2 regions of the Agromyces rhizosphaerae genome follow, and region 2 is predicted to be linked to the other one. Evidence: riboswitches for the same ligand, from Rfam matches in the RefSeq annotation. Region 2 holds a riboswitch; the other holds the start of a gene.
What was found. Region 2 has a riboswitch for glycine ahead of gcvT (glycine cleavage system aminomethyltransferase GcvT). Riboswitches for the same ligand answer to the same signal wherever they lie in the genome.

Region 1 (14,445 bases), 560 kb from region 2:
GTCGGCGCCGACCAGCAGGTCGGCCTCGACGCGCTCGTCGCCGAGCTCGACCGTGACCCCGCCGTCGTGCTGCGTGACACCGGTCACGGTGGTGCCGAACCGCAGTTCGACGTCGGCGGGCAGGGCCTCGCGCAGCGACCGCTCGACGTCGCCGCGCAGCAGCGAGAACAGCCGCCCGTCGAGCGCGTCGCGCATGCGGTCGTAGCGCAGCCGTGCGTGGGCGCGACCGTGCTCGTCGACCCACTCCACGCGATCGACCTCGTGCGCGCGCTCGCGCAGGTCGTCGAGGATGCCGATGCGCTCGGCGGCGTCGTACCCGGGCCCGAAGAAGTCGATCATGTAGCCGCCGTCGCGCAGCGAGACGGCGTGCTCGACCAGGGTGACGCTCCAGCCGTGGCGCTGCAGCGAGATGGCGGTGGCGAGGCCGGCGATTCCGGCTCCGCAGATGACGGCGTGCATGGGTTCAGCTCCTCGGGTCGGGTGCGGCGGGCGGATGCTCCGGGGCGATGCGGTCGACGAGCGCACGCCAGGCGGCGAGCTGCTCGTCGTGCCGCTCGGGGAAGACGTGGCGGTGCATCGCGACGCCGTCGGCGGCGATGACGATCGCGGTCGCGAGCGCACGGCTGTCGGCGGCATCCGCTGCCCTCGTCGCGAGCGCCGACTCGAAGCCGGAGACGGTCGCCTCGAGCAGCTCCTCGAGTCGGGCGCGCAGGCGGGGGTCGGACCTCGCGCGGGTGAGGAAGGCGAAGGTGGCGCCGATCATGGCGTCCTGCTCCTCGGCGAAGCCGGCGACGTCACCGCCCATCGCGAGCAGCCACTCGCGCAGGCCGCCCCGCGGGTCGTGCACGCTGCCGATCGTCGCGACCGACCGCTCGAACGCGGCGAGCACGACGTCGTCGATCGTGGCGAAGTGGTGGAAGAGGTTGCCGCGGCTGATGCCGGCCACCTCGGTGAGCCGAGCCGCGGTCAGCGCATCGGCGCCCTCGGTGGCGAGGAGGTGCAGCGCGGCGTCCGCGATCTGCTCGCGTCGCTCGGCCGCATCCATTCGCTCGCGCATGCCCCCAGCCTACAGACTGATCGGTCGGTCTGTAAATGCGACGACGAGATCACGGGTCCGCAGCGGGCGCGACGGTCAGCCCAGCGGCACGCCGCGCGCGGCCATGAACGGCTGCGGGTTGATGCGGTAGCCGTTCTGGAAGACCTCGAAGTGCAGGTGGCATCCGGTCGACGCGCCCGTGCTGCCGCTGCTGGCGATGTTCTGGCCGACGCTCACCGTCTGGCCCACACCCACCCAGACCCCGCCGGCGCGGATGTGCGCGTAGCCGGTGGCGATGCCGTTGCCGTGGTCGATCTTGATGAAGTTGCCGTACGTGCCCGACCAGCCGGCGTAGACGACCACGCCGGAGTGCGCCGCGTAGATGGGCGCCGAGCAGCCGGTCGCGAGGTCGGTCGCGTAGTGGAAGCCGCCCGAGCAGCCGCCCGCGGTGCAGATGCTCGCCCGCGGACCGTAGACCCCGCTGATGTAGCCGTACGCGGGAACCGCCCAGCCCTGGCTGCTCGTCGTGCCGCCGGCCAGGCCTGCTCCCCCGCCCCCGCCTCCCGCGGCGGCGGCTGCGGCAGCGGCGGCCGCGGCACGAGCGGCGGCGGCACGCGCAGCCGCCTCGGCGGCCTTGCGGCGCCGCTCCTCCTCTTCCTTCCGCTTGCGCTCGCCCTCCTGGTAGGCGGCGATCGTGGTCTTCTCCTTGTCCTTGAGGTACGCGAGCTGCTGCTCCAGCTCGATCTTCTTGTCCTCGGACTCGGCCAGCGCCGCCTCGGCGGCTGCCTGCGCCTCCTGCGCGGCGACGAGCGCCTCCTCGGCGGCGATGCGCAGCGCCTCGCGCTCGTCGCGCGCGACCGCGGCCTGCTCCCCGAGCGCCTGGGCGGTGTTGGCCGCCTGCTGGGCCTCCTCGTAGACGCCGGCGGCGCGCTCGACCATCTTGCTCATGTTGCCGAGCTTGGCCAGCAGCTCGTCGGTCTCCTCGGCCGCGCCCGCCTCGAACATGAGGTTGATGCCGAGGTCGGTGCCGCCCGCGCGGTACAGCTGAGCGGCGAGCTGGCCGGCGTTCTCCTCGGCCTCTGCAGCCTGGGCCGCGCTCTCGTCGGCCTGCTGCTGGATCTCGTCGGCGCGGCGCACCGCGTCGTCGAACGCCTGCTGGGCGGCGAGCAGCTCGTCGGTGCGCCGCTCGGCTTCGGCCCGGGTCTCGGCGACGCGGGTCTCGAGTTGCGCGATGAGGTCGGTGATCTCCGAGACGGCGGCCGCACCCGCTGCGGTGTTGGCCTTGGCCTTCTTCACCTCGTCCCACGTGGGGTAGTCGGCGGCGGTGGCCGGGGCGGGCGTCGCGATCGAGATGGTCGCCACCATGAGCAGGGCGGCCAGCACCCCGACGACGCGACGGATCACGGGCGCGAGCCGGCGCACGCGGCCCGCGCGCTGCGGCGCGACCCCCGTCGCATCCCCCGCCGTGTCCTGCATGGCTTCCCCGATCCTGCCGCTGCGGCGGCGAGGTCACGTTCGTCACATCTGTCACATCTGCAACATCAGCCACAGTAACAACGGACCGCTCGATCCTTGGTATTGCCGGCCGACGTGGTGCTCGGCCCCCGGACGAGGGACGTGCCGAGCGCGACGCTACCGGGCTCATCGGCCGACTGAGGGAGCCGCCCCGGCACGTCGCGCGATCGGTTCCGGCCTCGTTTTGGAATCTGACGGAAGTGCACGTATGCTTGGCTGTCGGCGGTCGTGCCCAGCACGACACCCGGCCCCATCGTTTAGCGGCCTAGGACACCGCCCTTTCACGGCGGCAGCACGGGTTCGAATCCCGTTGGGGTCACGCTGAACGAAGGATACAATTTCATACGCAAGGCCCTGTGGCGCAGTTGGTTAGCGTGCCGCCCTGTCACGGCGGAGGTCGCGGGTTCAAGTCCCGTCAGGGTCGCTTCGGCGGATGGGCTCTCCTCGAGAGCCCATCTCCGTATGGGGAACATCTTCGGATGCCCCGCCTGATACGCATCTTCGGATGCACCAGGCTCTGTAGCTCAGTTGGTAGAGCGCACGACTGAAAATCGTGAGGTCACGGGATCGACGCCCGTCGGAGCCACCAGAAGAGAAGCCCGGGTTCGCCCGGGCTTCTTCGCGTCTGGCGGGCATGTCCGCCCCAGGGGCATCCGACCGCCCCTCAGCACTCGATGACGTTCACGGCGAGGCCGCCGAGCGAGGTCTCCTTGTACTTGCGCTTCATGTCGGCGCCGGTCTCGCGCATCGTGGTGACGGCCTGGTCGAGCGACACGTGATGCGTGCCGTCGCCGTGCATCGCGATGCGGGCGGCGTTGATGGCCTTGCTGCTCGCGATCGCGTTGCGTTCGATGCAGGGGATCTGCACGAGCCCGCCGATCGGATCGCAGGTGAGCCCCAAGTGGTGCTCGATGCCGATCTCGGCGGCGTTCTCGACCTGCTCCGGCGTGCCCCCGAGCAGCGCGCACAGCCCCGCCGCGGCCATCGAGCACGCCGAGCCGACCTCGCCCTGGCAGCCGACCTCCGCGCCCGAGATCGAGGCGTTGCGCTTGAACAGGATGCCGATCGCGGCCGCGGTCAGGAGGAACCGCACGACCGCGTCGTCGTCGAGGTCGCGCACGAACCGGTCGGCGTAGTGCAGCACGGCCGGCACGATGCCCGCGGCGCCGTTCGTGGGGGCGGTGACGACGCGACCGCCGGCGGCGTTCTCCTCGTTCACGGCGAGCGCGTAGAGGTTGACCCAGTCCATGGCGCGCATGGCGTCGACGTCGTCGGCCGCGGCGTCCAGCTTCCGGAACAGGCCGGGCGCGCGCCGCCGCACCCGCAGCGAGCCGGGCAGCAGCTCCTCGTCGCTCGTGCAGCCGTTGTCGACGCACTCGCGCATGACCCGCCAGACGCGCAGCAGCTCGGCGCGCGTCTCGGCCTCCGGGCGCCACGCGTGCTCGTTCGCGAGCATGACATCGGCGATGTCGATCCGCTCGCGGCGGCAGTGCTCGAGCAGCTCCGCCGCGGTCGCGAACGGGAACGCGAGCTCCACGCGCTGTTCGACGACGGCCGGATGCCCGTTGAGATCGTCGGCCACGAACCCGCCGCCGACCGAGTAGGAGGTGGTCGCGCGCACGCTCGCCCCCCGAGCGTCGAACGCCTCGAACGTCATGCCGTTCGGGTGGCCGGGCAGGCGCTTCCGCAGGTGGAGCACGACGTCCTCGGCGGGGCGGAACACGATCTCACGGATGCCGCCGAGACGGAGCGCGCCCTCCTCGGCGATCCGGGCCACGCGCGCGCCCACGGTCGCGGTGTCGACGGTCTCCGGGTGCTCGCCGAGCAGGCCGAGGATGACCGCGGCGTCCGACCCGTGCCCCCTGCCGGTCGCGCCGAGGGACCCGTAGAGCTCGACCCGCACTCGGGCCACCTCGTCGAGCCGGCCGTCGGCCGCGAGCCCGTCGACGAACAGGCGCGCCGCGCGCATCGGCCCCACCGTGTGCGACGACGACGGGCCGATGCCGATCGAGAACATGTCGAGTGCGCTCAGCACGGTGCGCACCCGGCGATGAGGGGTGCGGATGCCCGGGGCATCCGCTCGGGTGCCGAAGCGTCGGGACAGGTCATCGGAACTCCCAGGTCGTGGCCGGCCGCGCCGGCGTCGGGTGGTTCCTCCCCGCTCTGTCGATGACCTGAGAGATTCGCGCGACTCGCGCCGCCTTGCCCCGTCGGTGAGCAGGCCTCGGCCTGCTGCTTTCCAGAGTTCCCTGTCGTGGCGGTACGGGTGCCTGAGAGATTCCCGGGGAGGGGCTTGCTCCTACGGCGCCGCCCGGCGGACCGGGCGGGCTCTCCCGCCACGATGCGGGTATTCGGTTGTGGTCGTCACGCTAACACGCACGCGGCACATGCCGGGACGGTCGCCATCCCGGCCAACGTGCGGCCCGGGCCGGCCCAATCCCGGCTCGATGGGTTCCGTGCGGGCCACGCCACTGGCTAGCATGACCGCCACACTGCCGATCGGGGGGAACCGTGATGAGCATGCAGACCGATGATGAGGCGACACGCGCAGAGCAGCTCCTCCGTGACTCGCGGCACCCGTCCGAGGCGCCGGCGTTCGTCCTCGCCGTGACCGCAGTCGGCGTGGTGTTGGCGATCGGCCTCTTCGCCGTATTCAGCCCCGCCGTCCTTGGCGGCCTCCTCGCGATCGTCGGTGTGGCGCTCTTCATCTGGCTCAACTTCCAGATCGGTCGGGTGCGCATGCGCGCGCATGCTGTTGCGGTGACCTCGGCGTCGTTCCCCGCGCTGCAGGAGGTCATAGACGACGTCCGCTCGCGACTGGGCTACCGCCGTCGCGTCGATGTCTTCGTCGTGCGCGGGCAGGCGACCGCCGCCGCCACCTACACCTACTTCGGTGTCAACGCCATCCTCCTGGACGGCTCGGCGATCGCGGACCTCGACTCGGAGCGCCGCCGGAGCGAGGTGCGTTTCCTGCTCGCCACCGAGTTCGGGCACCTCCTCGCTCGATTCTCGTGGTGGGTTCCCGCACGCGTTGCGGTCACGAGGCTCGGACTCCAGCAGGTGCTCGCGCCGTTCGTCGCGCCGTGGCTGCGCGCGACGGTCTACACCGGTGACCGCCTTGCCTACCTCTGCACCCGCGACGTCGACGTCAGCATGAACGCGATCCACCGAGCGCTGGTCGGGAAGGACGCCGCCGCCGACCTTCGTCCGAGCGGACTCATCGAGCAGGCCGGGTCGGTCCGCCAGTCCTTCATTCTGCGAGTCGCCGAGATCCTCCCCTCGACTCCGCACACGACCAATCGCTACCTCGAGCTGCTCGCATTCATCGCCCAGGTGCAACCCGCCGACTTCGACCGACTGCGCGACGCCGTCTCTCCGAAGGCCGCGGCCGTGATGACGCAGCTCGTGCCGCCCCCGACCCAGCCGGTCGGCCTGCCGCCCGCGGCCGCCGAAGGCTGAGGCGGGGACCCGCCCGCGCGGGATCGCCTCAGAGCACGACGTCGTCGAACGACTCGAGGCGGATGCGGCGGGGCCGGAGCGCGGGCGCGGCCAGCACGTCGGCCGGTACGAGGTCGCCGAGGTCGACCCCCGCGACGGCGGCGACGTCGGCCACCGGCACCTGGAACGTGCGGAACGGGCCGAGCGGCGGCACGACGTCGAGGTCGCCCACCACGCCCATGCGCCGCGCGAGCTCGTCCGCGTTCAGCTGCGGCGTCTGGTCGAGCAGGAACGCGGCCGAGACGAGCGCGCCGCCCGAGACCCACGCCACGACCTTCCAGAACGACAGCGGCACGCGGATGCCCCGGTACTCCGGGTCGGTCGGGCGCAGCACCGGCGCGGTGAAGACGCTGATGCGGGCATCCGTCGTCTCGGCGAAGGCCAGCACGTGGTCCTCGAGGCCGAGCCAGAGCTCGCGCGACTGGTTGAAGCCGCTCGCCTGGGGCGCCGCGTTCGGGTAGGTGAAGGTGTCTGCGTTCGCCTGCGCGGCCACGTCGGGCGCGCCCCAGACCGGGTCGCGCCGGCGCACGAGGTGGCCGCGGTCGAGGTCGTTGCGCAGGTACACCTCGGGGCCCGCCTGCTGGTCGGCCGGCACGCGGTCGTCGAGCCGCCAGTCGTCGTCGCGCGGCAGGTCGAGCAGGGCCGCGCCGTCGACGTTCACGCCCGTGACCGCGGCGAACCGCCGCGACGTGTCGAGCAGCACGCCGAAGTGCGTCGAGTCGAGCAGGACGTGCTGCCCCGGCGGGGCATCCGTCACCCGCGGCAGCGGCACCGCGACCCCGAGGAACTCCTCGTCGTAGCCCGCGCCGATCTCCCCCATCGCCCGCGTCCCCGGCCTCAGACCCGCCGGGTGCGGAGCCGGTAGTCGTGCAGCGCGCGCACCGCGTGGTCGCCCGGCTGCACCTCGGCGAGCGCCTGGCCCGCGGCATCGGGCACCGGTTCGTCGGACGCGGCCGACAGGTGCACGGCCTCGCCGCCGTGCACCTCGTGGTGCAGCCGCTCCATGTCGGCGTCGAGCTGCGCGGCCGTGACCGCGGCCTGCTTCAGCCCGTCGAGCAGCTCGGCGGGCACCTGCGCGTCGTACTTGTAGTAGATCTTGTGCTCGAGGCTGGCCCAGAAGTCCATCGCGATGGTGCGGAACTGCACCTCGACGAGCACCGGCACGATGCCGTCGGACAGGAAGATCGGCACCTCGATGATCGCGTGCAGGCTCTGGTAGCCGTTCGCCTTCGGCTCCGCGATGTAGTCCTTCACGCGCACGACGCGCACGTCGGACTGGCTCGTCAGTACGTCGAAGACGCGGTACACGTCGGAGACGAAGCTGCACGTCACCCGCACGCCGGCGATGTCGGTGATCTGCTCGCGGATCGCGTCGAAGGTCGGCTCGACGCCCTTGCGCTGTATCTTCTCGACGATCGAGTCGGCCGACTTGAGGCGGCTCGAGATGTGCTCGATCGGGTTGCCACGGTCGGAGGCGGCGAAGTCCTCGCGCAGGATCGACAGCTTCGTCACGATCTCGTCGATGCCGAACTTGTAGCGCTGCAGGAACCGCACGAACTCGTCCTGCAGCGTGCGCAGGGCCTGCAGGCTCTGGTCGTCGACGCCGTCGAACGCAGCGGCAGCGCTGTCGAGGTCGGGGCCCGGGGTCGTTGGGGTCACGCGACGAACCTACGGGTGCTGTCTCTGCGTCCGCTGTGCACGCGCGGTGCGGCGGCATGGTACGGCGGCGGATGCCCCAGGGCCGGCGCCCGCCCCTCGTCGCTCCGGCCGCGTGTGCGGGCGCCCGGCGCGCGCGTGCGAGACTGAGCGCCATGCGTGCAGTCCTCGCCGTGCTCGCGGCGGCCGTGTGCTTCGGCACCACCGGCACGGCGCAGGCCCTCGGGCCGGAGGCCGATCCGTTCTCCCTCGGCGCGGCACGCATCCTCATCGGCGGCGGGGCGCTCGCGCTGATCGCCCTCGTGCTCGCGCGCCGCCGGCCGCGCGACGACGAGCCGCTCGTGCCCGAGATGCCCGTGCTCGACGATGCACCCACCGGGTCGGCGCCCGTGACCGACCCGCGCCGGGCGCGCCTCGTCTCTGCTGCCATCGTGGTCGCGGGCGCGCTCGGCGTGCTCGCCTACCAGCCCGCGTTCTTCGCGGGCACCGAGCGCAACGGCGTCGCCGTCGGCACGGTGGTCGCGCTGGGCTCGGCGCCCGTGCTCACCGGCCTGCTCGAGTGGGCGGTCCGCGGGCACCGCCCGTCGGGCCGCTGGGCGCTCTCGACGATCGTCGCGACCGCGGGCATCGCGACCCTCGGCCTCGCGAGCGGCGACGCCGAGCACGCGATCGACCCGCTCGGGCTCGCCGCCTCGCTCGGCGCCGGGCTCTCGTACGCCGTCTACGCGCTCGCCAGCAAGGGGCTGCTGGAGCGCGGGTGGTCGGGCTCGGGCGCGATGGGCGCGCAGTTCGGTCTCGCCGCGGTGGTGAGTCTGCCGCTGCTGCTCGCGACGGATGCCTCGTGGCTCGCCACGCCCTCCGGGCTCGTGATGGGGCTCTGGCTGGGCCTGGTCACCACGACCCTCGCGTACCTGCTCTTCGCGGCGGGCCTGCGCCACCTGACTGCCGCGACCGTGTCGACGCTGACGCTCGCCGAGCCGCTCACCGCGACCCTGCTCGGGCTGTTCCTGCTCGGCGAGCAGCTCCCCGTGGGGGCCGCGATCGGCCTCGCGGTACTGGCCGCGGGCCTCGCGATCCTCGCCGTGCCGGTCGGGCGGCGGGCGCAGCGGGCGACGTGAGCGCCTCGGGCCCGACCGGTCGTCAGGGCGTGCCGAGGAGCGCGGCCTCGAGGGCCTCGGTGATCGCCGCGAGCGACTCCTCGCGCGGCATGGTCGACTCGCCGTCGCCGGGCTGCACGCCGTAGTCGCCGAAGTCGGCGTGGTTGGCGCCGTCGAGCTCCACGAAGACCGCGTCGACGGGTAGCAGGCCGGCGTTGCCGGTCACGTCGTCGGGCGTCGTCAGCCCGTCGTTCGAGCCGCTGATGCTCAGCACCTCGAGGCCCGAGTCGGCCAGGTCGTTCGCGCAGTAGCTGCCGAAGAGCACGAGCCCCGCGGCATCCGACTCGCCCTCGCCCGCGAGCATGCAGGCGCGCACGCCGCCGAGCGAGTGCCCGCCGACCCACCATTCGTCGACGCCCGGCGCCGCGGCCGTGAAGTCGTCGAGGCTGCGGACGTCGAAGAAGGCGAGGTTGAGGGTCGGCTTGGTGATCACGACGGTGGCGCCGGCCTCGACCACGCCCGAGAGCACGCGCAGGTAGGCGTACGGGTCGACCTTCGCGCCCGGGATGAAGACGAGGCCCGTGTCGGAGGCGCCGTCGGCGGGCTCCATGACGATCGAGTCGGGGGTCGAGGTGATCGTGATCGCGGGGTTGCGCCACGCCTCGAGAGTGGCGTCTCGCTCACCCTGGAACACGGTCTGCGTCCACGCGACGAACACGACGACGAGCAGCACGAGGGCCATGACCGCCGCGGCGATCCATCGGAGTACGTGCTTCATCCGCGGTGTTCGCCGGGCGCGCGCGCGAACCGGTCCGTTGCCTCGATCATCGCGTCGAGGATACCCGGCTCGTCGAACGCGTGCCCCGCGTCGGGGATGATGCGCAGGTCGGCCTCGGGCCACGCCTGGTGGAGGTCCCACGCGGTCATCACCGGCGTGCAGATGTCGTAGCGGCCCTGCACGATGACGCCGGGGATGCCGCGCAGGCGCTCGGCGTCGCGGATGAGCTGCCCCTCCTCCCACCAGCCGCCGTGACGGAAGTAGTGGTTCTCGATGCGCGCGAACGCCGTGGCGTACTCGGGCTCGGTGAACTTCGCGATGGTCTCGAGCTGGGGCAGCAGCGTGATGGTCGACGACTCCCAGCGCGACCAGGCGATCGCCGCCGGCTGGTGCACGTTCGGGTTCGGGTCGTCGAGCAGGCGACCGTAGGCGGCGATCATGTGATGCCGCTCGCGCTCGGGCACCTGGTCGAGGAAGTCCTCCCACAGGTCGGGGAAGATCGCCGACGCGCCGCCCTCGTAGAACCACTCGAGCTCGGATCGGCGCAGCGTGAACACGCCCCGAAGTACGATCTCCGTCACGCGGTCGGGGTGCGTCTCGCAGTACGCGAGGGCGAGCGCGCTGCCCCACGAGCCGCCGAGCACCTGCCAGCGGTCGATGCTGAGGTGCTCGCGCAGCTTCTCGATGTCGGAGACGAGGTGCCAGGTGGTGTTGACGCTGAGGTCGGCGTCGGGCGCGCTGGCGTGCGGGATGCTGAGGCCGCACCCGCGCTGGTCGAACAGCACGATGCGGTACCGCTCGGGGTCGAACAGGCGCCGGTGCGCCGGGCTCGTGCCCCCGCCCGGCCCCCCGTGCAGGAACACCACGGGCTTGCCGTCGCGGTTGCCGGACACCTCCCAGTAGATGTGCTGTCCGTCCCCCACGTCGAGCATCCCGGTCTCGAGCGGCTCGATCTCCGGATACATCTCGCGCATGCTTCAGGATATCGGGGTCGAGGATGCCTCATGCGGCCGCCGCCCAGCGAGTCGGCGTAGCCTCGGCCCATGCGACCGACGCCCCACGCAGTGCTGCCAGGCCAGGAGTCCGTCTGGGACTACCCCCGGCCGCCCGCGATCGACGCCTCCGGCGAGCTCGTCGAGGTCGTGCTCGGCGGCGCGGTCATCGCCTCGACGCGCGACACCGTGCGCGTGCTCGAGACGAGCCACCCGCCGACCTACTACCTGCCGATGTCGGCGTTCGCCGAGGGCGCGCTGTGGCCGGCGGCGGGCAGCTCGTTCTGCGAGTTCAAGGGCGGGGCGCGCTACTTCGACGTGCTCGGCGGCGGCACGGTGGCCGAGCGGGCGGCGTGGAACTACCCGGCGCCGACAGCGGGGTTCGAGGTGCTCGCCGACCGCGTCGCGCTGTACCCGGGGAGGATGGACCGCTGCACGGTCGACGGCGAGCGCGTCCGGCCGCAGCCCGGCGGCTTCTACGGCGGCTGGATCACGGACCGGGTCGCGGGGCCCTTCAAGGGGGCGCCAGGCACGATGGGCTGGTGAGCGTCACGGCTCGCCGCCGGCACGGGTAGGCTCGCGCACATGAGCGGATCACCGGTCACCATCACGATCACCGGCGCCGGAGGGCAGATCGGCTACGCGCTGCTCTTCCGCATCGCCTCGGGCGCGATGCTCGGGCCCGACACATCAGTGCGGCTGAAGCTCCTCGAGATCCCGCAGGGCCTCGGGGCCGCCGAGGGCGCGGCGCTCGAGCTGCAGGACGCGGCGTTCCCGCTGCTCGACTCGGTCGACGTGACGGATGACGCGGGGCGCGCGTTCGACGGCGCGAACCTCGGCCTGCTGGTCGGCGCCCGCCCACGCGGGCCGGGCATGGAGCGCGCCGACCTGCTCGAGGCCAACGGCGGCATCTTCGGCCCGCAGGGTGCCGCGATCAACGCCGGCGCGGCCGACGACGTGCGCATCGTCGTGGTCGGCAACCCCGCGAACACCAACGCGCTCATCGCCGCCGCGCACGCGCCCGACGTGCCGCGCGACCGCTTCACCGCGCTCACCCGGCTCGACCACAACCGCGCGCTCGGGCAGCTCTCCGAGGCGCTCGACGCGCCCGTCGGCGAGATCTCGCGCGTGGCCATCTGGGGCAACCACTCGGCCACGCAGTTCCCCGACGTGTCGCACGCGACCGTGCGCGGTCGCCCGGTGCCCGAGGTGCTCGACGAGGAGATGGGGCCGGATGCCGCGCGCACCTGGCTCTCGGACGTGTTCATCCCGCGCGTGGCCCAGCGCGGCGCCGAGATCATCCGGGTGCGCGGGTCGAGTTCGGTGGCATCCGCCGCCTCGGCCACGATCGACCACGTGCGCGACTGGGTGCACGGCACCGACGGCGCGTGGACGAGCGCGGCCGTCGTCTCGACCGGCGAGTACGGCGTGCCCGAGGGGCTCATCTGCTCGTACCCCGTCACCGGCGCCGACGGCACCTGGCACGTCGTGCCTGGCCTCGAGCCCGACGCGTTCGCCGCCCAGCGCATCGCCGCCTCGGTCGAGGAGCTCGTCGCCGAGCGCGACGCGGTGCGCGCGCTCGGGCTGCTCTAGCGCACAGCAGAGCGCGACGCCGCGGGTGCGGCGCCGCGCTCCTCGTCGCCGGGATCAGTACAGGCGATCGATGAACTTCTGCAGATTGGCGATGTAGTTCTCGTTGGTGAGCTTGTTCTCACCCGGGTGGATCCCGGTGAAGACGGCGCGCGGCTTCTGACCGGGACGCGAGATGATCGCGTACCAGCCACCCTTGCGGACTCCGGTCTTCCCCTCGATGTTGATGAACGACACAGGCATTTCTCTCTCCTTCAGTTGGCATCGCACCCGCGGTGCGATCGATTCAGTACAGGCGATCGATGAATTTCTGCAGATTTGCGATATAGGTCTCGTTGGTGAGCTTCTTCACACCGGGGTGGATGCCCGTGAAGACCGCACGCGGCTTCTGACCAGGACGCGAGACGATCGCGTACCAGCCGCCCTTACGCTCACCGGCCTTGCCCTCGATATTGATGAATGAAACTGGCATGTGTGCTCCTTCAGCTTGAGAGTGATCGGACGAGTCGAGTCGACCGAACCGAATCAGTACAGGCGATCGATGAACTTCTGCAGGTTGGCGATATAGGTCTCGTTGGTGAGCTTCTTCACACCGGGGTGGATGCCCGTGAAGACCGCACGCGGCTTCTGACCAGGACGCGAGACGATCGTGTACCAGCCGCCCTTGCGCACCCCGGCCTTGCCCTCGATGTTGATGAACGAGAGGGGCATTTCGTCATCCAAAAGACTTGAGGCCGAGGCTTCGTCGTAGGTGCCGTTGTATTCCCAATGCCACGCCTCCGGCGCATAACCTCCCGGCTCAGCCCATGATGGGTGAACCCACCCGAATGACGGCCCGTTTGCTTTGAGCCACGTGTAGATCGGATTCGACCAATCCGTTCGCCCCACGCCCACGTCGATCGCGAGGGCCCATCCATGATTCGAAGTGCCGGGTTCCGCTGCGTAGTTGCAGTTGCCTTGGGCACACCAGTAGTTCCGTGCTTCCACCTGGCCCGCATAGTCCCGATAGCCATCGTTGATCGGCAAGTCGTACCCAAAGGATGTACTGAAATTCTCGTTCAACGCCAAGAGCGCCACGACCGCATCCGACCGGAGCAGATACTGCGATCGCCAGGGAATTGGTGTCAGTGCGGACAACGGGATCTGGCCGTTGGAGTACCCTCCCCACGCATCCGCGGCGGCAGGCTCAGCGAGCGCTCCGATCTCGAACGCGGTGAGTCCGGCCGCGGCAAGCACTGATGCCGAGACGAACATCCTTCGCGTCATGCCGTTTTCTTCGACTTCGATTTCGATCTCGTCATCCATATTCGGAGAGTAGCGACTCAAAGACGTCGAAATCTGAGCCCACTGGATTTGTGGATATCTCGAACAGAATCGAATTGCCCGACGAATTCTCACGAATAGCCGGCGTATTCTACCCGTATTTCTAAAGTGATATTCGCTCGAATACAGCCAGACGGGAAATGCGCGGACACGTGGGCTCGTCTAGGCTCGACGCGTGGCCACGCAACCCTCACCCGCAGCACGCCGGAAGCAGATGATCGTCGGCATCGTCATGGGGCTCGTCATGGGCGTCGTGATCAGCCTGATCACCGGCTTCTGGCTGTGGCTCGCGGCGGGCGCCGCGGTCGGGCTCGCCACGGGCGCGCTCATGAAGCCGCCCGCCGAGTAGGCCGGGCGCAGCGCAGAGCGGCTCAGACGACGAGGGCCGACCCGCTCAGCGGATCGGCCCTGCGTGTCGGTACCGCGCTACTTCTTCGACTTCTCCGGCACCGGCGCGGTGCCCGAGGCGCGCTGGGCCTCGAAGTAGGCGCGCGCCTCGTGCTGGCGCTCCGCCTCGGCGCCGGTCGCGATGCTCGCGCGCAGGTGCTCGGGCTCGAAGCCGAACGCGTCGACCAGGTCGAGGGCGTGCGGGCGCAGGCGCGCGATCAGACGGTCGACGTAGGCCGTGACGGCCTGGGCGCGCTGCGGCGAGAGGCGGCCGTGGATGAGGTACCACGACATGTGCTGCTCGAGCAGCCCGAGGCCGAACAGGTCGCGCAGCCAGGTCAGCACCTGCTTCGTCTCGGCGTGCTCGGTCTGCTCGAGGCCGCGCGTGAACGCCTCCCACTGGAGCAGCTCGGCGTGCGCGCGCGCCGCCTCGATCAGCTCGTTCTGGTTGGCGTTGAACAGGGCCGCGGACTCCGCCTTGGGGAGCTTGCGGGCGTCGCGCAGGCGGCCGGCGATCTCCTCGACCATGGTCTCCACGCGGTCGGTCAGCAGGCCGCGCTGCGTGTCGGGGTC
Region 2 (14,445 bases):
GTCGAGCGGCAGCCATCCGGCGGCCTGCACCGCGTCGGTGTGGATCGGCACGCCGCGCGCGTGCGCGACCGCCGCGAGCTCGGCGATGGGCTGGACCGTGCCGATCTCGTTGTTCGCCAGTTGCACGCTCACGAGCGTCGTGTCGTCGCGCAGCACCGCGGCGAGCTCGTCGGGGGAGACCCGGCCGCCGGCGTCGACCCCGAGCATCGTCACCTCGAAGCCGTGCACGCGGGCCAGGAAGTCGACCGACTCGAGCACCGCCTCGTGCTCGATGGGGGTCGTGACCACGTGCCGGCCGCGCGGGGCGCCGAGCGCGATGCCCTTGATCGCCAGGTTGTCGGCCTCGGTGCCGCCCGAGGTGAAGGTGACCGCGCCGGGACGGCAGCCGAGCACGCGCGCCACCTCGGCCCGCGCGTCGGCCAGCGCCGCCGCGGCGGCCTCGCCGACCCGATGGTGGCTCGACGGGTTGCCGAAGTCGCCGGTCAGGTAGGGCCACATCGCCTCGAGCGCCTCGCGGCGCACCGGGGTCGTGGCGGCGTGGTCGAGGTAGATCACGGTCCGCCGACCACCACGTCGAGCCCGAGGTCGAGCGAACGCACGCTGTGCGTGAGCGCGCCGACCGAGATGACGTCCACCCCCGTCTCGGCGATCGCGCCGACGGTGTCGAGGTTCACGCCGCCGCTGGCCTCGACCACGGCACGCCCGTCGACGAGCGCGACGCCCGTGCGCAGGTCGTCGAGCCCGAAGTTGTCGAGCATGATCGTGTCCACGCCCGCGGCCAGCACGGGCTCGACCTGGTCGAGCCGGTCGACCTCGACCTCGAGGTGCGCCGTGTGCGGCATCCGCTCGCGCACCGCCAGCAGGGCGTCGGTCACGCTCGAGCCGTCGGCCGTGAGCACGGCGAGGTGGTTGTCCTTGGCCATGACCGCGTCCGACAGCGAGAAGCGGTGGTTGCGGCCGCCGCCGTCGCGCACCGCCTGGCGCTCGAGCACGCGCAGTCCGGGCGTGGTCTTGCGCGTGTCGACGATGCGGGCGCGGGTGCCGGCGACGGCGTCGACGTAGCGGGCCGTGAGGGTCGCGATGCCCGACATGCGCTGGGTGAAGTTCAGGCCGATGCGCTCGGCGCGCAGCACGGCCCGTGCGGGGCCGGCGACGCTCGCGAGCCGGTCGCCGGCGTTGAAGCGCGCGCCGTCGGGCACGACCTGCTCGACCGCGATGCGCGGGTCGACGAGGCGGAACGCGGCCGCGAACACCGCGCCGCCGCTCATGACGCCCGGCTCGCGGGCGACGAGGTCGGCGCGGGCCTGCGCGGTCGCGGGGATGAGCGTCTCGGAGGTGAGGTCGCCCCAGGGAGCGTCCTCGTCGAGCGCGGCCTGCACGATGCGGTCGAGCTGGGCGGGGGTGAGGGCGGTCATGCGGCCTCCGGGAGCGCGCCGAGCGCGGGATCGCGTTCGGGGTGGTCGAGTCGGTGGTGCGCGCCGCGCGACTCGCGGCGGGCGAGCGCGGCGTCGACGGTGAGGCGGGCGAGCAGCAGGAGGTTCGCGTCCTCGATCGCCTCGACCGCGGGCGCCGGCTCCGCCGGTTGCGCGAGAGCCCAGTCGTCGAGCAGGGCGGATGCCCCGGCGAGGCCGTCGCCGGAGCGCTCGAGGCCGGCGCGGGTCCACATGAGGTCCTGCAGCGCGGCGCGGGTGAACGGGCCGGCGGCGCTCGACCGCGGGGCGGCGCCCTCGGTGCGGAGCTGCGCCCGGCTCGCCGCGTGCGCGTGCGGGAACGGCTCGCCGAGCACCCGTCCCGCACGGTCGGCGAACACCGCCGCCTCGAGCAGCGAGTTCGATGCGAGCCGGTTGGCGCCGTGCACGCCCGTGCGCGCGCACTCGCCGATCGCGAACAGGCCCGGCACGCTCGTGCGGCCCCACAGGTCGGTCGCGATGCCGCCCATCGCGTAGTGGGCCGCGGGCGTGACCGGCACGGGCTCGCGCGACCAGTCGTACCCGGCGGCGCGCGTGGCCGCGTCGATGCCGGGGAACCGGCGCGCGAGGAAGGCCGCGCCGAGCGCGGTCGCGTCCAGGGTCGCCGGCGCGTCCCCGTGGCGGCGCATGGCGGCGGCGACCTCGCGGGCGACGACGTCGCGCGGGGCCAGCTCGGCGAGCGGATGCCGCGACGGCATGAAGCGCTCGCCCGAGGCATCCCGCAGCACCGCGCCCTCGCCGCGCACGGCCTCCGAGATCAGCGGCGTGCCGGGGGCCGCGAGCGCCGTCGGGTGGAACTGCGTGAACTCGAGGTCGTCGACCCGCGCGCCGGCGCGCCACGCGGCGGCCACCCCGTCGCCGGTCGCGACCGCCGGGTTCGTGGTGCGGCCGTAGAGCTGCCCGGTACCGCCCGTCGCGAGCACCACGGCGTCGGCCGGCCGGTCGACGTACTGCCCGCCGATGAGCAGCCGCACGCCGCAGGCGCGGCCGCGGCAGGTCAGCACGTCGGCGAGCATGGCGTGCTCGACCAGCTCGACGGCGCGCGAGCGCACGGTCGCGACGAGCGCGCGCTGGATCTCGGCGCCGGTCGCGTCGCCGCCCGCGTGCACGACGCGTGCCCGCGAGTGCGCCGCCTCCAGGCCGCGCGCGAGGCCCGACTCGTCGCGGTCGAACGCGGCGCCGAAGCGGATCAGGTCGCGGACGCGCGCCGGACCCTCCTCGCACAGCACGCGCACCGCCGCGGGGTCGCAGTGGCCCGCGCCCGCGCGGAGCGTGTCGCGCACGTGCGCGTCGACCGAGTCGTCCGCGAACAGGGCTGCGGCGATGCCGCCCTGCGCGTGGCGCGTGCTGCCCTCGTCGAGCGTTCCCTTCGTGACGACGGTCACGCGGTGGCCCGCGTCGGCGGCGCGCACGGCGGCGAGCAGGCCCGCGAGCCCGCTGCCGACGACCACGACGGCGGCCATGTCAGTCCGTCGGCTCGGCGGCGGGCGCAGCGGCGGGCGAGGCGATCGCGTCGGAGACGCGCGTGCCCGCCTTCGCGACGGCGCCGGCGGGCGGCTTGGCCGCCAGCATCCGCTCGAGTGCCACCCGGGCGTGGCCCGCCACCTCGTCGGGCACGGTGATGGGGTTCACCGTGCGCCCCTCGACGAGCTCCTCGAGCACCCACGCGAGGTACCCGGGGTGGATGCGGTACATGGTCGAGCACGGGCACACCACTGGGTCGAGGCAGAAGATCTCGTGCTCGGGGTGCTCTGCGGCGAGACGCTGCACGAGGTTGATCTCGGTGCCGATCGCGAAGCTCGAACCGGCCGGCGCCGCCTGGATCGCCTTCACGATGAAGTCGGTCGAGCCGTAACCGTCGGCGGCGTCGACCACCGGCATCGGGCACTCGGGGTGCACGATGACCTGCACGCCCGGGTGCTCGGCGCGCGCGGTCTCGATCTGGTCGACGGTGAAGCGCTTGTGCACCGAGCAGAAGCCGTGCCAGAGGATGACGCGGGCATCCTGCAGCTCGTCCTCGGTCGAGCCGCCGAGCGGCTTGCGCGGGTTCCACATCGGCATCTGCTCGAGGGGCACGCCCATCGCCTTCGCCGTGTTGCGGCCGAGGTGCTGGTCGGGGAAGAACAGCACGCGCTGCCCGCGCTCGAACGCCCACTCGAGCACCGTCTCGGCGTTCGACGAGGTGCAGACGATGCCGCCGCGCTCGCCGCAGAAGCCCTTGAGCGCCGCCGACGAGTTCATGTACGTGACCGGGATGACCGGCACGCGGCCGTCGGCGTCGGGCTCGGTGCCGTAGACCTCCTCGAGCTGCTCCCAGCACTCCATGACCGAGTCGAGGTCGGCCATGTCGGCCATCGAGCAGCCGGCGGCGAGGTTCGGCAGGATGACGTCCTGTTCGGGCGTCGACAGCATGTCGGCGGTCTCGGCCATGAAGTGCACGCCGCAGAACACGATCGCCTCGGCCTCGGGCTTCGCCTTGGCGGCGTTCGCGAGCTGGAACGAGTCGCCCACGAAGTCGGCGTGGCGCACGACCTCGTCGCGCTGGTAGAAGTGGCCGAGCACGACGACCCGGTCGCCGAGCGTGGCCTTCGCGGCCTCGATGCGCTCGTGCAGCTCGTCCTGCGAGGCGGCGCGGTACGACTCGGGCAGGTCGCCCTGGCGGGGCGAGCCGGTCGGAATGACGTCGCCCATCGACGATCCCGGGCCGTAGCCGATCGGGCCGCGGTCGAACTCCCACGGTCCCTTCGCGAGCTCGGGCGTGCAGGTCTCGCCGGCCGTCGCGCCGGTCTGGATGAGCCGGATGCTGCGGTCGACGGATGCCGCGCGGCGGACCTGTGCCTCGTCGCGGGCGGGGGGCGTTGCGATGGTCATGCTCTCATCCTCGGGTGGGGCAGGATCGGGTCGGTCTCGCCCCGATCGGGGTGCGCGCCGTTGCCGAGCGCGCGGGTTCTGGCGAGCGGCCCGGCGTCGGCCAGGTCGATCGAGGCGTCGTAGCGGTAGAGCTTCGGCGGCCGGTGCGGGGTGCCCGACAGGCGCTCGCCGGTGTCGACGAGCGTGCCGGACGCTTCCATCGTGCGACGGAAGTTGGCGGGGTCGAGCCGGCGCTGCAGCACGGCCTCGTGCACCTCGCGCAGCTGCGCGAGGGTGAAGGTGTCGCCGAGGAACGCGTGCGCGATGCGCGCGTACTCCATCTTCGTGCGGAGGCGCCAGAGCGCGTACTCGACGATGCGGTTGTGGTCGAAGGCGAGCCGGCCGAGCGCATCGGCGGCGCACCAGCGCACGTTCTCGTCGGTCGTGGCGCGCTCGGCCTCGTCCGACTGCACGAGCGCCCAGTACACGACCGACACGACGCGGCCGCCGGGGGAACGCCCCAGGGCGCCGAACGTGTAGAGCTGCTCGAGGTACTTCGGCGCGAGGCCGGTCGTCTCGCCGAGCGTCCTGGCCGCGGCATCCGACAGCTCCTCGTCGTCGGGCAGCCAGCCGCCGGGCAGGGCCCAGTCGTCGAGATAGGGGTCGCGGGTGCGGCGCACGAGGGGAATCCAGAGCGAGGGCAGGCCGGATGCCTCGTCGCGGCGCAGCGCGAAGATCACCGTTGACACGGCGAGGCGCGCGTCGTGCGTGGGCACGGGCTCCACCGGCATCCGCTCACCCCCTAAATGTCACTCTGACTCGAAGCTCCCAGCCATCTTAGTGTCACCCTGACCCGAACACAAAACCGTGCCCGCGAACTTCCAGACCCGTCAATTCCCTGCACTCTGGCGAGCCAGACCGCAGTTTCCTGACGGGTCTTGCGCGTCGGGTCACGTAGGTGGCTCGAGACCCGTCAGAAAACTACGCTCCCAGCGGGGAGAGCGCAGTTTCTTGACGGGTCTCAGCGGGGCGGGAACGAGATCGGCTGAGTCTCTGGGTATTCAGGTGCGGGACATGCGGAGTCTGCGTTCGATTCGCTCCACCGTGTCGCGGGAGGCCGTCGTCGTGAGCGTCGCGTCAACGTCGTCCGAGGTCAGGCGGATCATGTGCCAGCCTGCGTCCTGGAGCCGTTCGATGCGTCGGATGTCACGACGGAAGCGTTCGCGCTCGCGATGCGAGTCGCCCTCGTACTCCACTCCGAGAAGGTCGTCCGGGTACGCGAGGTCGATCTCGGCGATGAGCTCGCCCTTCTCGTCGACGACTGGGTGGTTCAGCACCGGCTCCGGCAATCCTGCACGGCAGAGCATGAGCCGAGCTTCGGTCTCCTTCGGTGAACGGGCGCCCGCGCGCACGTCGACGAGTGCATCGCGGGCGCGAGCCGCTCCGCGAAGGCGCGGCGTTCGCTCGATCGAACGCTGGAGCGCCTCGTCTTCGGTGAGGGCAGGGAGATCGCCGTAGGACCCGCGGGGCGACACCAAGTAGTCGCCGACCGCGATGAGCTCGTCGACGGAGAGCATCCCGGCGAGGTGGCGCCAGGTGGTCGGAGCATCCGTCACTGGCAGACCATCGACCTCGATGACCTTGGTGCATCGGCTCGACAGCTCGTGCCCGACGACCCCGCGAGTGCGGGGCCCGCGCCACTTCCCGACGCTCGAGACGTGGACACGCGGGTCTCGTTCCAGCCTGCGGGGGAGAGGACAGCCCAAGAGCAGTGCGGCCGTGGTGTGGCTGAAGCACTGGCCCTCGGCGAGTCGCACCTGATAGGCCGACGCGAGCGGTGGTGCGTCTTGGGCGGACCGAACCCCGTGGAACGGAGCCACGATGTCGGATGCGGCGAGCCGCCGATGCCCGACGCCGTGCTGCGCGGCATCCCCAGTCGTGAATGACACGCGGGACACGAGATCGGCGGGGAGTCGGCTCGGACTTCGCATGCGGACACGGTCTTCCAACGAGCCGGACTTCGGCGGTGCCGCATGCGCTCACCCCCCGAGTGAGTGCCCGTTCGCACCTGTGGAGGACCAATGCCCGGGTCGCCGATACAAGACCCGTCAAGAACCTGCGTTCTCAGCGCTGGGAGCGCAGGCTCTTGACGGGTCTCGAGGCCACGGGGACGGGTCGTGCGCGAGACCCGTCAAGAAACTGCGCCATGAGGCGCGAGAGTGCAGGAGATTGACGGGTCTGGGGCCGGACTGGGATCAAGCGGCGCGCAGGCGGGGATTCGCGGGTTCGATTGGTAGGCTGTGCGCACAATCGCATATCGGGCCATCGACGCGTTGCGGGAGAGCCGGCTGGGCCGGCACCGAAGGAGCAAGCCTCCCCGCCAATCTCTCAGGTCACAGACCGCAGCGAGCAGGCCGCTCTGAAAAGCGGATGCCACGAGCATCCCGCCCACGGTGAAAGCGACCCCACGGGTCGTGAAACTCTCAGGCAGATGACAGAGGGGGAGTTCTCGACCGCGGCGACTGCCGCGCGCGCCGTGCGACGACAGGAGAACTCCGTGACCGAACGCCTGAGCCCCCTCGATGCGATCCACCGCGCCGCCGGCGCGACCTTCACCGACTTCGCGGGCTGGCAGATGCCGGTGCGCTACTCGTCCGACCTGGCCGAGCACAAGGCGGTCCGCACGGCGGCCGGCCTGTTCGACCTCTCGCACATGGGCGAGATCGTGGTCGTCGGCCCCGAGGCCGACCGCGCGCTCGACTACGCGCTCGCCGGGAAGCTCTCGGCCAGCGCCGAGGGCCAGGCGAAGTACACCCTGCTGCTCGCTCGCCACGGCGGCGTGATCGACGACCTCGTCGTCTACCGCACCGGCGCCGACCGCTACCTCGTCGTCGCCAACGCGGCCAACGTCGCCCACGTCGCCGACGAGCTGCGCGCCCGCACCGCCCCGTTCGACTGCGAGGTGTTCGACGAGTCCGACGACATGGCGCTGATCGCCGTGCAGGGCCCCAAGGCGCTCGATATCCTCACGAGTACCGCCGGATTCGGCATCCAGGGCGACGGCAACGACCACGACGACTTCGTGGATGCCGTGAGCGGCATGAAGTACTACCGCGCCGTCGCGGCCGAGTTCGCCGAGCAGCCGGTGCTGGTCGCCCGCACCGGCTACACCGGCGAGGACGGCTTCGAGCTCTACGTCTCGCCCGACCAGGCGCCCGCCCTCTGGGAGGCGCTCGCCGAGGCGGGCGAGGCGCACGGACTCGTTCCGGCGGGCCTCGCGAGCCGCGACACGCTCCGCCTCGAGGCGGGCATGCCGCTGTACGGCCACGAGCTCACGCGCGACACCTTCCCGGCCCAGGCGGGCCTCGGCCGCGTGGTCGCGCTCGGCAAGGAGGTCGACTTCGTCGGCCGCGCCGCGAGCGAGGAGGGGCCGGCGGCGGATGCCCCGGTGCTGGTCGGACTCGCGAGCGAGGGCCGACGCGCGGGCCGCGCCGGGTACGCGCTCTTCGACGGCGAGGGGGCGGATGCCTCCGAGGCCGGCGTGATCACGAGCGGCGCGCTGTCGCCCACGCTGGGCCACCCGATCGCCATGGCCTACGTCGCCCCGCGCCACGCGGCGACGGGCACCACCCTGTACGTCGACGTGCGCGGCACGCGCATCGCCGCGTCCGTCGTCGACCTGCCGTTCTACCGCCGCGAGAAGTAATCCCGCCGCCCACCGGCATCCGCCGCCCGCCAGCCACCACGAACCGCACCGCACGAGCACCGCGAACCACCACCCGAGGGGAACCCCATGACCGACCTGAACGACCTGAAGTACACCAGCGACCACGAGTGGGTGCTGATCGACGAGGACCCCGCCGAGGGTGTCGACGCCGGCGGCGTGGTGGTGGGCATCACCGCGTACGCGGCCGACAAGCTCGGCGACGTCGTCTTCCTCGAGCTGCCCGAGGTGGGCACCGCCGTGGCCGCCGGTGAGGTCGTCGGCGAGATCGAGTCGACGAAGTCGGTGGGCGAGCTGATCTCGCCGGTCGACGGCACGGTCACCGAGGTCAACGAGCGTGCGGTCGAGGAGCCCGAGCTGCTCAACAGCGACCCGTTCGGCGACGGCTGGCTGATCAAGGTCACGGTCGCGGAGGTCCCCGCCGACCTGCTGAGCCTCGAGCAGTACCGCGAGGTCACGGGCGAGTGAGCGACACGTACGACCTCGACGCCTTCGGGCGCCGGCACATCGGCACCACCCGCGACGACCAGCGCCTCATGCTGGCGACGCTCGGCTACGACTCGCTCGACGCGCTCGTCGACGCGGCCGTGCCGAGCGCGATCCAGATGCGCGAGGTCATCTCGTCGTCCATCCCCGAGGCGGCCACGGAGCGCCAGGCGCTCGCCGAGCTGCGCGCGCTCGCCGACGAGAACACCGAGCGCACGTCCATGATCGGCCTCGGCTACTTCGGCACCATCACCCCGGCCGTGATCCAGCGCAACGTGCTCGAGAACCCGTCGTGGTACACGGCCTACACGCCGTACCAGCCGGAGATCTCGCAGGGTCGCCTCGAGGCGATGCTCAACTTCCAGACCATGGTCGCCGACCTCACCGGGCTCGACACGGCGAACGCGTCGATGCTCGACGAGGGCACGGCGGTGGTCGAGGGGATGCTGCTGGCCCGACGCGCATCGAAGGCGAAGACGAGCCGCTTCGTGGTCGACGCCGACGCGCTGCCGCAGACCCTCGCGCTGCTGCGCTCGCGCGCCGAGGCCGTGGGCATCGAGCTCGCGGAGCTGCCGCTCGCCGAGACCGACGCGGCCGAGCTGGGGGAGTGCTTCGGCGTGTTCGTGCAGTACCCCGGGGCATCCGGTCGCATCTGGGACCCGTCGGCCGTGTTCGAGGCCGTGCACGCGGGCGGCGGGCTCGCCGTCGCCGCGGCGGACCTCCTCGCCACGACGCTGGTCACCCCGCCCGGCGAGCTCGGCGCGGACGTCGCCGTCGGCACCTCGCAGCGCTTCGGCGTGCCGATGGGCTTCGGCGGGCCGCACGCCGGCTTCATGGCCGTGCGGAAGGGCCTCGAACGACAGCTGCCCGGCCGGCTCGTGGGGGTGTCGCAGGATGCCGCGGGGCATCCGGCCTACCGCCTCAGCCTCCAGGCGCGCGAGCAGCACATCCGCCGCGAGAAGGCCACGTCGAACATCTGCACCGCGCAGGTGCTGCTCGCCGTGATGGCCTCGATGTACGCGGTGTACCACGGCCCGCGCGGACTGCGCGCGATCGCCGCCCGCACCGCCGGCATGGCGCACCTGCTCGCCGGGTGGCTGTCCGACCTCGGCCAGACGGTCGTGCACGACGCTTACTTCGACACGATCCGCGTGGTCGTGCCCGGCACCGCCGACCGCGTCGTCGAGCGCGCCCGCGAGCTCGGAGTGCACCTCTGGGCCGCCGACGAGGCGACCGTGCAGGTGTCGGTCGACGAGACCACCACGTTCGACGAGCTGCACCTCGTGACGCGCGCCTTCGGCGGGCCCGAGGAGCGGGGCGACGCCGCGCTCGGCGCCACCGCGATCCCCGACGCCCTCGGCCGCACCACCGCTTACCTCGAGCACCCGGTGTTCAACACGCACCACTCCGAGACGGCGATGATGCGGTACCTGAAGCTGCTCGGCGACCGCGACTACGCGCTCGACCGCGGCATGATCCCGCTCGGCTCGTGCACCATGAAGCTCAACGCGGCCACCGAGATGCAGGCCGTGACCTGGCCGGAGTTCGCCAACCTGCATCCGTTCGCCCCCGAGGCCGACGTGGTCGGCTCGCTCGCGCTCATCGAGCAGCTCGAGTCGTGGCTCGCCGAGGTGACCGGGTACGACACCGTCTCGCTGCAGCCGAACGCGGGCAGCCAGGGCGAGCTCGCGGGCCTGCTCGCGATCCGCGGCTACCACCGCGCGAACGGCGAGGCCGAGCGCACGGTGTGCCTCATCCCGCAGAGCGCGCACGGCACCAACGCGGCATCCGCCGTGCTCGCCGGCATGCGCGTGGTGGTCGTGGCCTGCGACGACCGCGGCAACGTCGACCTCGACGACCTGCGCGCGAAGATCGACGCCAACGCGGCCGAGATCGCGGCGCTCATGATCACCTACCCGTCGACGCACGGCGTCTACGAGCACGACGTGATGGACATCACGCAGGCCGTGCACGACGCCGGCGGCCAGGTCTACGTCGACGGCGCGAACCTGAACGCACTGCTCGGCACCGCCCGGTTCGGCGACTTCGGCGGCGACGTCTCGCACCTGAACCTGCACAAGACGTTCTGCATCCCGCACGGCGGCGGCGGCCCCGGCGTCGGCCCGGTCGCGGCGAAGGCGCACCTCGCGCCCTACCTGCCCGGCCACCCGATGGCCCAGCGCGCCGACCACCGCGAGCTCGTCCACGGCGGCGGCCCGGTCTCGGCGGCGCCCTACGGCAGCCCGTCGATCCTGCCGATCTCGTGGGCGTACATCCGCATGATGGGCTCCGAGGGGCTGCGCGAGGCGACGGCCGCCGCGGTGCTCGCCGCGAACTACGTCGCGGAGCGCCTGCGCGAGCACTTCCCGGTGCTGTACACGGGCGACAACGGGCTGGTCGCGCACGAGTGCATCCTCGACGTGCGCCCGCTCACCCAGGCGACCGGCGTCACGGTCGACGACGTGGCGAAGCGCCTGATCGACTACGGGTTCCACGCGCCGACCATGTCGTTCCCCGTCGCGGGCACGCTCATGGTCGAGCCGACCGAGTCGGAGGACCTGGCGGAGCTCGAACGCTTCGTCGAGGCGATGATCGCGATCAAGGCCGAGGCCGACGCGGTGGGCCGGGGCGAGTTCCCCGCCGACGACAACCCGCTGCGCAACGCCCCGCACACGGCCGAGTCGATCGCGGTCGGCGAGTGGACGCACCCGTACACCCGCGAGCAGGCGGTCTTCCCGGTGCACTCGCTCGTGCGCACGAAGTACTGGCCGCCGGTGCGCCGCGTCGACCAGGCCTACGGCGACCGCAACCTCGTCTGCGCGTGCCCGCCCGTGGAGGCGTTCGCGTAGGGGCCGAGCGGATGCCTCGGGCGGGCCGCCTCAGTGCCGGCTCGCCCGCGCGGCGCCGGCGAGTGCTGCCGCCTCCGTGCGCGAGCCCACGCCGAGCTTCCGCAGCACGGCGGAGACGTGCACGCTCACGGTCTTGCCGCTGATGAAGAGGCGTTCGCCGATCTCGCGGTTCGACAGGCCCGCGGCGACGAGGTCGAGCACCTGCTGCTCGCGGGCCGTGAGCTCGGCGTCGGCGCCGCCCGCCTCCGGGGCGCCGACTCGCAGTCCGGCGCGGCCGGCGACGTCGTCCGCCATCCGCACGACCAGCCCGCTGCCGAGCGCCTCGGCCTCGGCGCGCCCCTGCGCGATCCGCTCGGCGGCGCGCTCGCGCTCGCCGGCGTCGAGAAGCGCGGTGCCCTGGCGCACCAGCCCGTAGCCGAGCAGGTGCCGGTGCCCCTTCCCCTCGGCGAGGAGGTCGAGCGCGGGCTGCCAGACGCCGGCCCGCTCGGCCGGGTCGTCGGTCAGTTCGGCGAGTGCGATCGCGGTCCAGACCGGCGCCGACTCCCAGCCCTGCAGCGTTTCGAGCGCGGTCCGCAGGTCGTCGGCGGGTCGCGGCGGTGCGATGCCCCGATCGCGCATCGCACCGATGATGCGCGCGGCGAGGGCGAGCAGCAGCAGCCGGTCGGCGGGCCGGTCGTCGCGCCCGTCGAAGATGATCGGCTCGAGGCGGGCGAACGCGGCCGCGGGGTCGCCGTTCGCGAGCAGCAGCTCCGCCTCGTCGTACGCGGCGCCGGTCTCCACCTGGCGTTCGATGCGCCCGACCTCGTCGCGACGGCCGCGGATCATCCGGTTCCAGTCGTTCGCCGCATCGAGGTCGCCCGACCAGACGAGCATCCAGAGCTGCATGTGCTCGAGGAACCGGCGGAACGCCATGGGGGCGTCGGAGCGCAACGTGCGTTCGAGCACACGACGCGCCCGGTCCCACTCGCCGATGGCGAAGAGCGGCTCGGCCGCGTTCGACGCGAGCATCACGCCGGTGCCGCGCTCCTCACCACGTTCGCGCGCCTCCTCGAGCGCCGTCTCCGCGACCTCGACCGCCTCGCGGTAGCGGCCGAGCTGGAGCAGCGAGTCCGACAGGTTGATCGCGAGGCGCACGCGCGGGGCCCAGTCGTCGCCGGCGAACTCGCGGGCCTGGGCGAACCGCTCCATCGCCTGTTCGACGCGACCCCGGTCGACGAGCGCGACTCCGGCGATGTTGGCGCCGATGGAGGCCGCGCGGCGACCGTCCTCGCCGACCGATGCCCCGACCTCGAGTGCCCGCTCGGCGATGTCGAGCGTGTCGTCGCTGCCCTGCATCATGTGCGCCGCGCTCAGGTCCGCGAGGATCTCCGCGCGGACCACGAGCGCCTCATGCGACGGGTCGTCGGCGATGAGCGCGAGCCCGCGCTCCATGAGCGTCTGCGCGCCGGGCTCGCCGATGCGGTACAGGTCGCGCCCGTTGTCGCCGAGCAGGCGAGCCATGAGGAGCGGGTCCTCGCCCGCGGACTCCATGGCGAGTTCCGTCAGGGGAATCGCGCGCACGGCGCTGCCGGCAGCCCGATGCGCGTGCGCCGCCGCCTGGAGCAGGTCGACGCGCGACATGCCCGCGGTCTCCTCGGCGTCGGGCACCTGGTCCCAGATGTCGATCATGCGCTCGGCCATGGCCGCGACCGTCGACATCGCGTACGTGCGCTCGGACTCCTCGATCGCCCGCCTGGCCGCGGCGAACGACTCGTCGAACCGCCGGGCGGCGAGGAAGTGGGTCGAGACCTCGACGTCGACGCCCGGCCCGGGGCGGTCCTGCAGCGCCTCCGCGTACCGCGCGTGGTGCCGCGAGCGCTCGCCGGGCATCAGCTCGCCGTCGACCACCTCGCGAACCAGCGCGTGGCGGAACGCGTAGCCCGATCGGTCTGCGACGACCAGGCCGCCGTCGACCGCCTCCCGGATGGCCCGCTCCATTCGCGCGGACTCCCCGTCGTGCACGATCTCGAGCAGGTCGTGCTCGACGCGCAGCCCGCCGACCGCCATCAGCCGCAGCGCCGCGCGCGTGTCGGCGGACATCCGCTCGTAGCGCGCGGCGAGCAGGTCGGTGAGCGAGTGCGGCAGGTCGTGCGGGTTGGCCCCCAGCAGTTCCTCGACGAAGAACGGGATGCCCCCGCTCCGCTCGGAGAGCTCATCGACCCGGTCCGCGTGGGCGGCGCCCGCCATCTGCGCGACGTCGTCGCGGGTGAGGCGCGGCAGCTCGATGCGCGAGACGGCGCGGAGCCGGTCGAGCTCGGCGAGGTCGGTGCGCAGGCGGTGCCCGCGCGGCAGTTCGGCCGTGCGCGCGGTGAGCACGAGCATGGCGCGGGCGTCGCGCAGCAGGCGGATGGCGTACTGGACGACGGCCATCGTGGAGGCATCCGCCCAGTGCACGTCCTCGACGACGAGCACGAGCGGACGCTGCTGGGCGAGTCCCTCGACGAGTCGCAGAAAGCCCTCCTCGAGCAGGCCGGCACCGCCGGACGGGTGGGCATCGCCGCCGCCGGGGAAGAGCGTGCGGAGGGCGTCGGAGGAGGGGCCGGCGGCGTCGCGGGCCGCCTGCTCGCCGAACTCGCGCACGAGCGCGCGCACCACCTGGCGGATCGGGATCAGCGGCGCTCCGGCGTCCGCCAGCTCGATGCACTGGCCGCGCGCGACGAACGGCTCCTCGAGGCCGGACGTGAACTCCTCGACGAGGCGGCTCTTGCCGATGCCGGCCTCGCCGCCGACCAGCACGACCCGCGTCTCGCCGCCTCGCGCGGCCTCGTACGCATCGCGCAGAGCCTGCATCTCGGCGCGCCGACCCGCCATGCTGCGAGTCGGTGCGGCGCCCACGGCGTCATCCTCCCACAGCGACGCGGCCCGCGGTCGGTGCCACGGGCCGCGTGCCGGTGTGCGGTTCAGAGGTGCCGGGTGCGCATCACCGCGGCGTCGTGGTGCACGCGGGCGAGGTGCCGGATACGCAGGCGGCGGCGTGCCCGGCGGAAGGCACGCACGAGTGCGCGGTCGATGCGGTGCCAGGCGTGCT

Region 1: another riboswitch for glycine. It lies ahead of QMG39_RS10450 (L-serine ammonia-lyase); the one in region 2 lies ahead of gcvT (glycine cleavage system aminomethyltransferase GcvT).

The regions. Positions count from the first base shown of each region.
Region 1 is NZ_BSDP01000001.1:2,221,140-2,235,584, reverse strand. It holds gene QMG39_RS10480 (FAD-dependent oxidoreductase) at 1-459, opposite strand, end outside; gene QMG39_RS10475 (TetR/AcrR family transcriptional regulator) at 464-1,057, opposite strand; gene QMG39_RS10470 (M23 family metallopeptidase) at 1,133-2,512, opposite strand; tRNA gene QMG39_RS10465 (tRNA-Glu) at 2,798-2,870, shown strand; tRNA gene QMG39_RS10460 (tRNA-Asp) at 2,902-2,975, shown strand; tRNA gene QMG39_RS10455 (tRNA-Phe) at 3,065-3,140, shown strand; gene QMG39_RS10450 (L-serine ammonia-lyase) at 3,216-4,568, opposite strand; glycine riboswitch at 4,713-4,796, opposite strand; glycine riboswitch at 4,800-4,897, opposite strand; gene QMG39_RS10445 (M48 family metalloprotease) at 5,072-6,010, shown strand; gene QMG39_RS10440 (DNA/RNA non-specific endonuclease) at 6,039-6,869, opposite strand; gene QMG39_RS10435 (GTP pyrophosphokinase) at 6,887-7,708, opposite strand; gene QMG39_RS10430 (DMT family transporter) at 7,861-8,823, shown strand; gene QMG39_RS10425 (alpha/beta hydrolase) at 8,846-9,580, opposite strand; gene pip (prolyl aminopeptidase) at 9,577-10,554, opposite strand; gene QMG39_RS10415 (DUF427 domain-containing protein) at 10,624-11,118, shown strand; gene QMG39_RS10410 (malate dehydrogenase) at 11,158-12,165, shown strand; gene QMG39_RS10405 (hypothetical protein) at 12,220-12,405, opposite strand; gene QMG39_RS10400 (hypothetical protein) at 12,449-12,634, opposite strand; gene QMG39_RS10395 (M15 family metallopeptidase) at 12,688-13,467, opposite strand; gene QMG39_RS10390 (HPP family protein) at 13,661-13,834, shown strand; gene QMG39_RS10385 (acyl-CoA dehydrogenase family protein) at 13,912-14,445, opposite strand, start outside.
Region 2 is NZ_BSDP01000001.1:2,783,647-2,798,091, forward strand. It holds gene QMG39_RS13165 (cysteine desulfurase family protein) at 1-555, opposite strand, end outside; gene nadC (carboxylating nicotinate-nucleotide diphosphorylase) at 552-1,415, opposite strand; gene nadB (L-aspartate oxidase) at 1,412-2,932, opposite strand; gene nadA (quinolinate synthase NadA) at 2,934-4,340, opposite strand; gene QMG39_RS13185 (NUDIX hydrolase) at 4,337-5,110, opposite strand; gene QMG39_RS13190 (putative endonuclease domain-containing protein) at 5,381-5,935, opposite strand; glycine riboswitch at 6,646-6,732, shown strand; glycine riboswitch at 6,734-6,824, shown strand; gene gcvT (glycine cleavage system aminomethyltransferase GcvT) at 6,877-8,025, shown strand; gene gcvH (glycine cleavage system protein GcvH) at 8,113-8,511, shown strand; gene gcvP (aminomethyl-transferring glycine dehydrogenase) at 8,580-11,378, shown strand; gene QMG39_RS13210 (ATP-binding protein) at 11,409-14,228, opposite strand; gene QMG39_RS13215 (hypothetical protein) at 14,318-14,445, opposite strand, start outside.